3 regions of the Bacillus cereus group sp. Bce041 genome follow, and region 3 is predicted to be linked to each of the others. Evidence: predicted binding sites of a transcription regulator. Region 3 holds the regulator's gene; each other region holds the start of a gene.

Region 1 (4,739 bases), on a different contig from region 3:
TTAGTATAATAAAACTAATACCATTAGTATAATAAAACTAATGGTATTAGTTTTCGTGAAAAGGGAGATGGGACTATGAGGATGATACATGAAAAAACGGTATATCAATTGTCATTTTTGCCAAGAGCGTTTCCTGTAAATTGTTACTTTGTGGAGGAAGAAGCTGGTTTAACTTTAATTGATGCGGCTTTGCCATATAGCGCAAAAGGTATTTTACAGGCGGCTGAGAAAATAGGAAAACCAATTACTAAAATTGTATTAACACATGCGCATGATGATCACATCGGTGCATTAGATGCATTAAAGGAAGTACTTCCTCATGTTCCAGTCTATATTTCTAAGCGGGACGCAAAGCTGTTAGAAGGAGATACGACGTTACAAAAGGATGAACCGAATATACCGATAAAAGGCGGTGTACCTAAAAAATTAAAAACGGTACCTGATGTTTTATTGGAAGATGGCGACCGAGTTGGATCGCTTCTTGCGATTATGACACCGGGACATACGCCGGGCTCCATGTCGTTTCTTGATGTAAGAAATAAAGCTCTTATTGTTGGGGATGCATTCCAAACAAGAGGAGGTATGGCTGTTTCAGGACAAATGAAATTTTGGTTTCCGTTTCCGGCGATGGCAACGTGGAGCAAAGAAATATCATTACAAAGTGCAGAGAAGTTAAGAGAATATGAGCCTTCCTTGCTTGCGGCAGGACATGGAAAAATGATAAACGATCCAGGGGCTGTCATAGAGCTTGCTATTAAAGAAGCGAAGCGGAATATAGAAAGTAGGAAAGAGGGTTAATTTATGTCACCGAGAATCGGGCTTACACTACCGAAAATTGTAGAAACAGCAGCAGAAATCGCAGATGCAAATGGAATACAAGAAGTAACGTTAGCTTCATTAGCGCAAACGTTAGGGGTACGTTCGCCCTCACTATATAATCATGTAAAAGGGTTACAAGATGTACGGAAAAATCTTGGCATTTACGGAATCAAAAAGCTGCATAACAGACTGGAAGAAGCTGCCGAGGATAAACGGATGGATGAAGCAATTCATGCTTTAGGAGAAGCGTATGTAGCATTTGTCCGAAAACATCCTGGACTATATGAAGCAACTTTTTTACGAGATGAAGAAGTAAGAAAAGCAGGTGACGGAATTGTAAAGCTTTGTCTTCAGGTTTTACAACAGTATGGCTTAGAAGGAGAGAATGCACTTCATGCGACACGCGGATTCAGAAGTATTTGTCATGGATTTGCTTCGATTGAACAGCAAGGCGGATTTGGTTTGCCGTTAGATCTGGATATAAGTTTACATGTATTATTGGAAACGTTTATTAAAGGATTACGTGAATAAGAAGCGAGGCAAACAAAAACCTTAGAAGTGATTCTAAGGTTTTTTAGTGCATATGATTCGAAAAGAGCGGTAGGCTTTTTCTCATTACATGATATTATTTTGCAGGTTTGAAAAATGTGTATATGGCTACGGAAAGGCAAACGAAAATAAATGCAATAGGATCTTGATATGGATTAGGCTCAGAGCCCTTCTGGATTTCTGTAAGGAAGTCATGTGTTTTCATGTTTATTGCTCCTTTAACTAATAAGTTTTATATGATGAGAGGATTATGGTGGATAGGAAGTGTTTTTTGAAATTTCATATAATAATTATTGCATAGTAATCCTATTCCTAAAACTATAAAATATAAAGTTTTCATGATATGTAAAATTGCATATTATTCTTTTTGAAAAAATTGTTATATTATCTATATATTTGTATTAAAGAATTTTTGTTAAGGTAATGAAAACAAATGGAGGAATAGTATGAGAAAAACAGTATTAGACGCGTATAATGCAGAAAGAGAAGTAGATAACATAACATATAAAAATCTAGTTGTAACGATTGCAAGCATTCTAGGGTTCTCACTCTTAGGGGGATTATTCCTTGCTTTAGCCCTTGGAATTTTTGGAGAAGAGGTATTACGTGCTAATTTAGAGGGATATTATTTACTTCTATTTGATGCAGCTGTTGTTACTATTGTTTTATTTGCTTATAAACCAGTGCTTCATTTTATTAAGAACATATGGGATGTATCTGTTTTAAAAAATGGGAAAACCAACTTGTATTTATTAATAGGTTTTATCATCATTGCATTAACTCAGTATGTAATGTTAGAGTTGTTTAGCTTTGAAAGTGCAGGGCAGCAGCGAGATCAATTAGGGAGCTTAGGACTTCAAAATAGTCTACAAAGTATTATATATGTGTTAAGTGTTGCTATAATTACACCAATTAAAGAAGAAATTTTATATAGAGGTATTTTGTATCGATTTTTTGAAAAGAAATATAGTTTTCTAGTTGGTATCATTATTTCTTCCTTCCTTCATCTTTGGGATTCTTCATGGTGGTTTTCCGGTTACGGCAATGATTATGGGGATTGTATTTGCTATGTTATACAAAAAGACGCAATCTATTATACCTAGTATTATTTTACACATTATATGGAACTTACTTGTGAGTATAAGTATGATTGTATCTCTATAAAAATAAATACATAACCAGTATAAAAGATGAATGGCTTAGCTATTCATCTTTTATTTTTTTATATGTGGGAAAAGTTGATGAATACAATCCAAAAAGAACCAAATACTAATGATGAATGAACAAAGAAAGGCGGGTATGTTATATGCAAAACTTAACAGAGCTTGAAGTAGAAAACTTACGTCATTTAATTGGTGGACACGCAACAATTATTAACAAGTTGGAGCAGTATGCACAGACGTGTACAGATCCACAACTGAAACAAATGCTACAAAAAGATGCGCAAGATGCACGAAATACGAAACAGCAATTAATGACTTTCCTAGGATAGGAGGAAGCGGAAAATGAATGAAAAAGATATGGTAAATGATTATTTAGCAGGATTAAATGCAAGTTTAACAAGCTATGCAAATTATATTGCTCAGTCTGATAATGAACAGTTACATCAAACGTTAATTCAAATTCGTAATCAAGACGAGGCGCGCCAACGTAATATGTATGAGTATGCAAAGCAAAAGAGTTATTACAAACCGGCAGCACCTGCTAATCCAATGATTGTACAGCAATTAAAAAGTCAATTAAGTGCGGAATAACAGGAAAAAGAAGACGAGCGAATTTATTCGCTCGTTTTCTTTTTGTATATGTCAATAAATACATAATAAATATTTTTCCAGTTGTAACAAATATGACGAAAATGGAATATGACAATTCACAAAAAGGACAAAAACTTTGTTCAACATTTCACAAAGTATCCATGGTTTCTATCGTGGGAACCTCTATAATTAAGAATGTAAAGAACAAAAGAAATAGATTATATGATCAATTAGGAGAGATTGCTATGAAAAGACATACAAGAAAAATTGCAATTATCGGTACTGGATTAGTTGGATCAAGTTGTGCGTATTCCATTGTAAATCAAGGGATTTGCGAAGAGCTATTATTAATTGATATAAATCATGAACGTGCAGTTGGGGAAGCAATGGATTTATCACATTGCATTAACTTTACAAATACAAGAACAAAAGTATATGCAGGAAGCTATGAAGACTGCAAAGATATGGACATTGTCATTATTACAGCAGGGCCAGCACCAAAACCAGGGCAAAGTCGCTTAGATACTTTAGGAGCGAGTGCGAAGATTATGGAAAGTGTTGTTGGTGGTGTAATGGCAAGTGGATTTGATGGTATTTTCTTACTTGCATCGAACCCAGTTGATATTATTACATATCAAGTGTGGAAATTATCTGGATTACCTAGAAATCGCGTAATCGGTACTGGTACATCACTAGATTCTTCTCGCTTAAGAACAATTTTATCTGAAATGCTACATGTAGATCCTCGTAGTATTCATGGGTATTCATTAGGAGAACATGGTGATTCTCAAATGGTTGCTTGGTCTCATGTAACTGTTGGTGGAAAGCCAATTCTGCAAATTTTAGAAGAACAAAAAGAGCGATTTGGTGAAATAGATTTAGATGAAATTGTTGAGAAGACTGCAAAAGCTGGCTGGGAAATTTATAAACGTAAAGGAACTACTTATTACGGGATTGGAAATTCTCTAGCATATATTGCGAGTTCAATCTTTAATGATGATCACCGTGTCATTGCTGTATCAGCCATTTTAGATGGTGAGTACGGTGAATATGATATTTGTACAGGAGTACCAGCTATTATTACTAGAGACGGTATAAGAGAAGTTGTAGAACTCAATTTAACAGAGGATGAAGAATCTCGATTCGCAAAATCAAACGATATTTTACGTGATTATATGAAAACAATTGGTTACTAACTTATAGGAGAAGGTGAAACAAATGAAGGAATATATAATGTCTCGTGTATTTAAAGCATCTGCTGGAATCGCACAAGGTATTTTCGTATCCCTCGGAATTGGTTTACTGATCGAAAATATAGGAAGAATTGTTGATATACCATTACTTATTACAATCGGAGTTGTTGCAAAATCACTAATGGCACCGGCAATTGGTGCTGGAATTGCTTTTATGCTCGGTGCAAACGGTCTTGTAATCTTCTCGGCGATGGTAGCCGGAGCGATTGGTGCCGGATCCATTTCGATTACTGAAGCTGGTCTAATTATTAAAACAGGTGAGCCAATCGGTGCATTATTAACAGCAACTTTAGCTGTATATATTGGTAAACGTTTAAGCGGAAAAACTGCGTTAGATATGATGCTCGTTCCATTTGCGGCCATA
Region 2 (4,739 bases), on a different contig from region 3:
AACAGAAACGGTTGCTGGTTGTGAATTTACGAAAGGGCTATTAGCAGGGCATGAAGTAATCTTGTTAAAGTCTGGTATTGGTAAAGTAAACGCAGCGATGTCAACGACAATTTTATTAGAAAAATATAAGCCTGAAAAAGTAATTAATACTGGTTCAGCTGGTGGATTCCATCATTCTCTAAACGTTGGTGATGTAGTTATTTCCACTGAAGTTCGTCACCATGACGTAGATGTAACAGCATTTAACTATGAATATGGTCAAGTACCAGGAATGCCGCCTGGATTTAAAGCTGATGAGGCGTTAGTTGCATTAGCTGAGAAATGTATGCAGGCTGAAGAAAATATTCAAGTTGTAAAAGGTATGATTGCAACAGGTGATTCATTTATGAGTGATCCGAACCGCGTTGCAGCCATCCGTGATAAATTTGAAAATCTTTATGCGGTAGAAATGGAAGCAGCAGCTGTTGCACAAGTATGCCACCAATATGAAATTCCGTTTGTTATCATTCGCGCACTTTCTGATATTGCTGGTAAAGAATCAAATGTTTCATTTGATCAGTTTTTAGATCAAGCAGCTCTTCATTCTACAAACTTTATCGTAAAAGTGTTAGAAGAGTTAAAGTAATGTAACAAAAAGGCAACTGTCTCATATAAAGAAAATACATACAGTTGCCTTTTCTTTATTGGCAAACAAGGGGGAGAACACGATGAATGTATATCGTGGAGTTCATGAGTTAATTGGTCATACACCAATTGTAGAAATTACTCGTTTTTCACTTCCAACAGGGGTCCGTTTATTTGCAAAGCTTGAATTTTATAATCCAGGCGGAAGCGTTAAGGATCGTTTAGGAAGAGAATTAATCGAAGATGCGCTAGAAAAAGGGCTTGTTACCCAGGGTGGAACAATTATTGAACCGACTGCTGGGAATACTGGTATTGGACTGGCACTTGCAGCATTAGAACATGATTTACGTGTTATTGTTTGTGTACCAGAGAAATTTAGTATTGAAAAACAAGAATTAATGAAAGCACTAGGTGCAACTGTCGTGCATACACCGACTGAGCAAGGAATGACCGGTGCAATTGCCAAAGCAAAAGAGTTAGTAAATGAAATACCGAATTCATACTCTCCAAGTCAGTTCGCAAATGAGGCAAATCCTCGTGCATATTTTAAAACATTAGGACCTGAACTGTGGGACGCATTGAATGGAGAGATTAACATATTTGTTGCTGGAGCAGGAACTGGCGGTACATTTATGGGGACTGCATCTTATTTGAAAGAAAAAAATATAGATATTAAAACAGTTATCGTAGAGCCAGAAGGATCTATTTTAAATGGTGGTAAGGCTGGTTCACATGAGACCGAAGGAATTGGACTGGAATTTATCCCGCCATTTTTGAAGACATCTTATTTTGATGAAATTCATACGATTTCTGATCGAAATGCATTTTTACGAGTGAAAGAATTAGCGCAAAAAGAAGGACTTCTCGTTGGGAGCTCTTCAGGAGCAGCATTTCATGCGAGCTTACTTGAGGCAGAGAAGGCAGCACCAGGTACAAATATTGTAACCATTTTTCCTGATAGCAGTGAGCGCTATTTAAGTAAAGACATATACAAAGGATGGGAATAAAAAATGAGAGCAAAGACAAAGTTAATTCATGGTATTCGCATAGGAGAACCTTCAACTGGATCTGTAAACGTACCGATTTATCAAACAAGTACGTACAAACAAGAAGCAGTTGGTAAGCATCAAGGATATGAATATTCACGTACAGGTAACCCAACACGTGCAGCTTTAGAAGAAATGATTGCTGTATTAGAAAATGGGCATGCTGGATTTGCATTTGGTTCGGGAATGGCTGCTATTACAGCGACAATTATGTTGTTCTCAAAAGGTGACCACGTTATTTTAACAGATGATGTTTATGGCGGAACATACCGCGTTATTACAAAAGTATTAAACCGTTTCGGTATTGAGCATACATTTGTAGATACAACAAACTTAGAGGAAGTTAAAGAAGCGATTCGTCCAAATACGAAAGCAATTTATGTGGAAACACCAACGAACCCACTACTAAAAATTACTGATATTAAGAAAATATCTACTCTTGCTAAAGAGAAAGACTTATTAACAATTATTGATAACACATTCATGACGCCATATTGGCAGTCGCCGATTTCTTTAGGAGCAGATATTGTGCTTCATAGTGCAACGAAATATTTAGGAGGTCATAGTGACGTAGTTGCAGGTCTAGTAGTTGTAAATAGCCCACAACTAGCAGAAGATCTTCACTTTGTACAAAACTCAACAGGAGGTATTCTTGGGCCGCAAGATAGCTTCTTACTACTTCGTGGTTTAAAAACATTAGGAATTCGTATGGAAGAACATGAAACGAATTCACGCGCTATTGCTGAGTTCTTAAATAATCATCCAAAAGTAAATAAAGTATATTACCCAGGTCTTGAATCACATCAAAACCACGAATTAGCAACAGAACAAGCAAATGGATTTGGTGCTATTATCTCATTTGATGTAGATAGTGAAGAGACATTAAATAAAGTACTTGAGAAATTGCAGTACTTTACACTTGCTGAAAGTTTAGGAGCAGTAGAAAGTTTAATTTCTATTCCATCTCAAATGACACATGCATCAATCCCAGCTGATCGCCGCAAAGAATTAGGAATTACAGATACATTAATTCGTATTTCTGTCGGTATTGAAGATGGTGAAGATTTAATTGAAGATTTAGCACAAGCGCTAGCATAATAAAAAAACGCACTGCTAATATAGAGCAGTGCGTTTTTTTATTACATCATTTTGTGAAATATTTCACAAAATAGACATACACAAACGAAATGATTTCATGTATATTGAATTCAGGAAATGTTACTCACGAACAAACTTGTGAAACATTTCACAAACAATGAAATTCATGTAGGAAAGCATCTCTATTTTTTTATGTTAATTGGGACTTATTTTGACCTATAGGGACATATAAGGACCGTGATAGTAGAATAGGAGGAAATTTACATGGTAGTCAAAGAGAAAGTTGTAAATGAAATGCAGGAAGTAAAAAAGATGATTGATACGCTAGTAAATAATGGTCAACAAGCTTTACAAGCATTAGAAAGTTTTACACAAGAGGAAATTGACAACATTGTTCATGAAATGGCATTAGCAGGTGTTGATCAACATATGCCGCTAGCAAAATTGGCAGTTGAAGAAACTGGCCGTGGTGTATATGAAGACAAATGCATTAAAAATGTTTTTGCCACTGAATATATTTGGCATAGTATAAAGCAGGATAAAACGGTAGGAATTATTCACGAAGATTCTCATGAAGAAATAATAGAAATCGCGGAACCTGTCGGTGTAGTAGCTGGGGTAACGCCAGTAACGAATCCAACGTCGACAACAATGTTTAAAGCGTTAATTGCGATAAAAACAAGAAATCCAATTATTTTCGCATTTCATCCTTCCGCACAAAAATGTTCTGTGGCAGCGGCGAAAACAGTATATGATGCAGCGATGAAAGCTGGTGCACCAAAACACTGTATTCAATGGATTGAAAGACCGTCTGTTGAAGCGACGAAACAATTAATGAACCATGATGGTGTAGCACTCGTTCTAGCAACTGGAGGCGCTGGTATGGTGAAATCAGCTTACTCTACTGGAAAACCAGCGTTAGGTGTTGGGCCTGGTAATGTACCGTGTTATATAGAAAAATCAGCACATGTAAAACGAGCTGTTAATGATTTAATTTTATCGAAAACATTTGATAACGGTATGATTTGTGCATCGGAACAAGCAATCATTGTCGATAAAGAAATCTATGATGATGTTAAAACAGAAATGATTGAAAACAATTGTTACTTTGTAACAGAAGAAGAAAGAAAAAAATTAGAAAAGCTTGTTATAAATGAAAATACATGTGCTGTAAATAGTGATATTGTAGGGAAATCAGCACAGTATATTGCCGATTTAGTTGGGATTACTGTTCCTGAACATACAAAAATGCTTGTAGCTGAAATTCAAGGTATCGGAGCAGCATATCCGTTATCTCGTGAGAAACTGAGTCCAGTATTAGCTTGTGTGAAGGCGAATTCATTAGAAGAAGGATTTACATATTGCGAAGAAATGTTGAACCTAGGTGGTTTAGGACATTCAGCAGTTATCCATTCTACAAATAAAGATGTGCAAAAGCAATTTGGGTTACGTATGAAAGCTTGCCGTCTCATTGTAAATGCACCTTCATCACAAGGTGGAATAGGGGATATATATAATGGATTTATTCCATCACTTACACTTGGTTGTGGTTCATACGGAAAGAATTCAGTTTCCCAAAATGTAACAGCCACTCATTTATTAAATATAAAAAGGCTGGCAAATAGAAAAAAGAATATGCAGTGGTTCAAATTGCCACCAAAAATTTATTTTGAAAAACATGCTACAGCTTATTTAGCAAATATGCCTAACATTTCACGTGCATTTATTGTAACGGATCCTGGAATGGTTGAACATGGCTATGTCGATACAGTCGCGCACTATTTAAACAAGCATGCAAATGATGTGAAAGTTGAAGTTTTCTTTGAGGTCGAACCAGATCCATCAGATGAAACTGTTTTTAAAGGTGCGGAAATGATGAGAAGCTTTAAGCCAGATGTAATTATCGCACTTGGTGGTGGTTCAGCTATGGATGCAGCAAAAGGAATGTGGTTATTCTATGAGCATCCAGAA
Region 3 (4,739 bases):
ATGTAAGGAGATGCATATCCACGATCAAATTGCATACCTTCTACTACGTCTAATTCTGTTGTGAATCCTTTAGACTCTTCTAAAGTAATAACGCCGTCGTTACCAACGCGCTCCATTGCTTCAGCGATTAATTGACCTACTTCTTCGTCAGCTGCAGAAATAGCAGCTACTTGTGCGATAGAAGATTTGCCTTCGATTGGTTTAGAAATCGTTTTTAATTCTTCAATTGCAGCAGTAACAGCTTTTTCGATACCTTTACGAAGCCCCATTGGGTTCGCACCAGCTGTTACGTTTTTAAGACCTTCACGAATCATAGCTTGCGCTAATACAGTTGCAGTTGTTGTTCCGTCACCAGCTACGTCATTTGTTTTGCTAGCAACTTCTGCTACTAATTTCGCACCCATGTTTTCGAATGCATCTTCTAATTCGATTTCTTTTGCGATTGTTACACCATCATTTGTAATAAGTGGTGAACCAAATTTTTTCTCAAGTACAACGTTACGACCTTTTGGTCCAAGCGTAACTTTTACTGCGTTTGCAAGAGTGTCGACACCGCGAAGCATCGAACGACGTGCTTCTTCACTAAATTTAATATCTTTTGCCATAATAATTGACCCCCTTGGATTTTTTAAGATTTATATAATTAACCGATAACTGCTAAAATGTCACTTTCACGTAAAATCAAGTAGTCTGTACCTTCATATTTCACTTCAGTACCTGCATATTTTGAGAAGATGATAAGATCACCTGCTGCTACCTCTAAAGCAACACGCTCACCATTCTCAAGCACTCGACCAGTACCTACTGCAACAACTTTACCCTCTTGTGGTTTTTCTTTTGCAGTATCTGGTAATACAATACCACTTGCTGTTTTTTCTTCTGCTTGAACAAGCTCAATTACAACGCGATCACCTAATGGCTTTAGCATGAACAATAACCTCCTCATTTTGTTATGTAAATTTCTTTTATTAGCACTCAAGTCATCCGAGTGCTAACACACTTATAATAATAAATAATCTCAATTTCTTTTGCAAGTAAAAAAATCATAATTTTTTCGCAAATCACTATATAAACTTTCTATATACAATACTGCCTTTACTATATGAATCGTTGTTTCCACTGCTCGTATGTTACAATATGAAAGGACACCCTAAGTTGTTTTCGCTACACATACAACTTTCTCCTGTCTTCTATTATAATTTCAAATAAGGATTTACGAAAAAAACATAATTCAAGAGGTTTATATCGTAGGTAGCATATTTACATGTTATCCTAACTTATCTCATACACTATAGTTAGAAAGGATGGTTAAACCATTTGAAGAAACAATACTGGTGGATTATCGTTACATACATTTTAATGCAGTTATCTGGCGTTGTTGGATTACCACTTCTCCTAAAAACAGGACTCTATGATAATAGAGGATTTACCATTGAGGAAAAAGGACAAATCATAACAGGACACTGGGCAATTATTAGCTTCTTTGTTGCATTATGTATCGTACTTTGGTTACTTAGAACAGATATTCGTGACAGGCATTTAGATGCAATGCGCTCTTCTGTTCCAGCTACTATTGGATGGATTTTTATCGGGTTCTTCTTAGCTTTCTTTTCACAAATAGTTGCCGGTATGATCGAGATGCAGCTGCTAGGAATTAAACAAGGTTCAGAAAATACAATGAAACTTATGGAAATTGCAAGAACGACACCTTGGTTCCTTATTGTTGTTTCTATAATTGGACCTATCTTAGAAGAAATCGTATTTAGAAAAATTCTATTCGGCACGCTTTATAAGAAGTTTAACTTCTTTATCGCAGCTATCATTAGTTCGCTTGTATTCGCAGCAATTCATTTTGATTTTACTCACTTATTGGTATACACTGCTATGGGGCTCGTATTCGCCTTCTTATATGTGAAGACGAAACGTATTATCGTTCCGATTGCAGCTCATGTTGCGATGAATACATTAGTCGCTATTGGGCAAATTTTTATGAGCAATGAACAAATTCAAGAAATGATTAAAGAAGCTGAAAAAATGCAAGGCTTTATCGGAGGATTTTTTGTATGAGAAACTCACCATTGTTCATGGCTGCACTATACTTCCTTCTTGGATGTATCTTTACACGCTTCGCCATTACGAACGTGACAGATACAATCTGGAATATGTGGACAATACTATTTGCAGTTATGGCAACAATTGATTTTAATTTGGCACTTCGCCTTATATTAGTTAAATTCACAAAGAAGAAACAATAATAAAACGCAGAGGTCGCTTCCTCTGCGTTTTATTGTGGATAGTTTTTCAAAAAGTAAACTAATGTTTGTAACTCTACAGCTAAGTCAATATGATGAATTCTAATATTCTCTGATACGTTTAATCGCGCTGGTGTGAAATTCAAAATACCGTGCACGCTTGTTTCAGCTAATCTATCTGCTACAGCTTGTGCTACTGTAGCCGGTACTGTTAATATTGCCACTTGTATATCATTTGATAATCTCTCTTCTAATTCATCTAAATGATATACAGGAATGCCCCCGATTTCTGTTCCAACTTTCTCTTCACTAACATCAAATGCCATTTCAATTTTTGTATTATTGTTTTTCGTGAAATTATAATGTAAGAAAGCGGTCCCTAAATTACCTACTCCAATAAGTGCTACACGTGTTATATCATCTTGATCAAGTGTTTCGCGGAAAAATGATAATAAATAATTTACGTTATATCCATATCCCTTTTTCCCTAACGCTCCAAAATACGAAAAATCTCTTCGTATTGTTGCGGAATCTACTTTTACTGCCTCACTCAATTCGGCCGATGAAACACGCTGCTTACCAGAAAGAGATAAGTTTTGGATAAATCGATAGTATAGAGGCAATCTTTTAGCAGTGGCTTGTGGAATCTTTTGCTGATCCATATGACCTCTCCTCTCTTCCTATCTTTATTCATATACTTTAATCAAATACAGAAGTTTAGCACTCATTAAATTCCTTGTATAATAAAGAGAAGAAGTATTCTCTCTTTATTTTAAACTATACACTATTTTTAGTATGATTGAGAAATATAAACATGGCAAAGTTAAGAAATTATTTGAGGTGAAAACATTGATTTTATTACAAGTAAACGCGCTTTCGAAATTATACGGTGCAGAAACGATTCTTGCAAACATAAAATTGGAAGTACAAACAAAAGATCGTATCGCATTAGTTGGAAGGAATGGAGCAGGAAAATCTACATTATTAAAAATTATCGCTGGTGAATTATCTCATGATGGTGGCGAAATTATAAAACCGAAAGATGTCTCAATCGGATATTTAGCTCAAAATACTGGACTAGAAACGTCTTTAACAATTTGGGATGAAATGCTAACCGTCTTTACCCACTTACAGCAAATGGAGACAAAACTTCGAAGGCTTGAGCAAGAAATGGGAAAAGAAGAAAACTTTTCAAACGAAGCTACATATGAAAGATTGTTAGCTGATTATGACCAACTACAACTCAATTATAAAGATCAAGGTGGATATCAATATGAAGCGGATATTCGCTCCATTTTAAGCGGCCTTGGCTTCCCAGTTGAAACGCACCAGACGACGATCTCTACTTTAAGCGGCGGGCAAAAAACAAGATTAGCTCTCGGGAAATTATTATTAACAAAACCAGACTTACTTATTTTGGACGAGCCTACAAACCATTTAGACATCGAAACATTAACATGGCTTGAGCAATATTTGCAAGGTTATCCTGGCGCAATATTAATCGTCTCACATGACCGTTATTTCTTAGACAAACTCGTTACACAAGTATATGAAATTTCGAATAAAGAAAGCAGACGATTTGTTGGTAACTACAGTAAATATTTAGACTTAAAATCAGCATTATATGAGCAAGAAATGAAACGTTACGAAAAACAACAAGATGAAATCGCAAAACTTGAGGACTTCGTTCAAAAGAATATAGCTCGCGCTTCTACAACCAAACGTGCTCAAAGTCGCCGTAAACAACTAGACAGAATGGAATTATTAACGAGACCATTAGGGGATTCTAAGTCAGCATCATTCCACTTCGATATTGAAAAACAAAGTGGAAATGATGTTTTACAAGTAAATGATGCAACCATCGGCTATGATGAAAACCCTATAATTGAACATGTAACTATGCGCTTAACTCGCGGAGATAGTGTTGCTTTAGTTGGTCCAAACGGAATTGGGAAATCCACATTGTTAAAATCCATTGTGAATAAGTTACCACTATTAAATGGTGATGTTTCTTTCGGATCAAATGTATCTGTTGGTTATTATGATCAAGAACAAGCAAACTTAACATCTTCTAAACGGGTTTTAAATGAACTATGGGATGAATATCCACTGCAACCGGAAAAAGAAATCCGTACTATACTTGGGAATTTTTTATTCACAGGAGATGATGTACTGAAACCAGTATCTTCCCTTAGTGGTGGACAAAAAGCTCGATTAGCTCTTGCAAAACTTATGATGCAAAAGTCAAATTTGTTAATTCTAGATGAGCCTACGAACCACCTTGATTTAAATAGTAAAGAGATTTTGGAGAATGCTTTAATTGATTACCCTGGGACTCTTCTATTCGTCTCACATGACCGCTACTTTATTAACCGTGTAACAACGACTGTGGTTGAGTTATCAACAGAAGGTGCACAGGAATATTTAGGGGATTACGATTACTACGTTGAAAAGAAAAATGAAATGATTGAACGTGCAGAACTTGAA

The links. The regulator Rex, encoded in region 3, represses fermentation and respiration genes when NADH is low (regulators of the CRP and FNR family bind a similar motif). The targets are predictions, from matches to a motif close to TTGTGAAATATTTCACAA.
Region 1: a site for Rex is predicted at 3,259-3,276, ahead of ACUN13_RS20470 (L-lactate dehydrogenase). Genes of this name have one in related genera too.
Region 2: a site for Rex is predicted at 2,820-2,837, ahead of adhE (bifunctional acetaldehyde-CoA/alcohol dehydrogenase). Genes of this name have one in related genera too.

What each region holds. Positions count from the first base shown of each region.
Region 1 covers NZ_JBQXON010000006.1:236,100-240,838, forward strand. The annotation lists gene ACUN13_RS20440 (MBL fold metallo-hydrolase) at 76-798, shown strand; gene ACUN13_RS20445 (TetR/AcrR family transcriptional regulator) at 802-1,350, shown strand; gene ACUN13_RS20450 (hypothetical protein) at 1,445-1,573, opposite strand; partial or broken gene ACUN13_RS20455 (lysostaphin resistance A-like protein) at 1,815-2,532, shown strand; gene ACUN13_RS20460 (hypothetical protein) at 2,675-2,860, shown strand; gene ACUN13_RS20465 (spore coat protein) at 2,874-3,122, shown strand; gene ACUN13_RS20470 (L-lactate dehydrogenase) at 3,368-4,318, shown strand; gene ACUN13_RS20475 (PTS transporter subunit IIC) at 4,341-4,739, shown strand, end outside.
Region 2 covers NZ_JBQXON010000001.1:618,956-623,694, reverse strand. The annotation lists gene mtnN (5'-methylthioadenosine/S-adenosylhomocysteine nucleosidase) at 1-625, shown strand, start outside; gene ACUN13_RS03280 (O-acetylserine dependent cystathionine beta-synthase) at 708-1,631, shown strand; gene ACUN13_RS03275 (bifunctional cystathionine gamma-lyase/homocysteine desulfhydrase) at 1,635-2,768, shown strand; gene adhE (bifunctional acetaldehyde-CoA/alcohol dehydrogenase) at 3,033-4,739, shown strand, end outside.
Region 3 covers NZ_JBQXON010000032.1:7,347-12,085, forward strand. The annotation lists gene groL (chaperonin GroEL) at 1-605, opposite strand, end outside; gene groES (co-chaperone GroES) at 644-928, opposite strand; gene ACUN13_RS31335 (CPBP family intramembrane glutamic endopeptidase) at 1,318-2,067, shown strand; gene ACUN13_RS31340 (YdiK family protein) at 2,064-2,255, shown strand; gene ACUN13_RS31345 (redox-sensing transcriptional repressor Rex) at 2,285-2,914, opposite strand; gene ACUN13_RS31350 (ABC-F family ATP-binding cassette domain-containing protein) at 3,102-4,739, shown strand, end outside.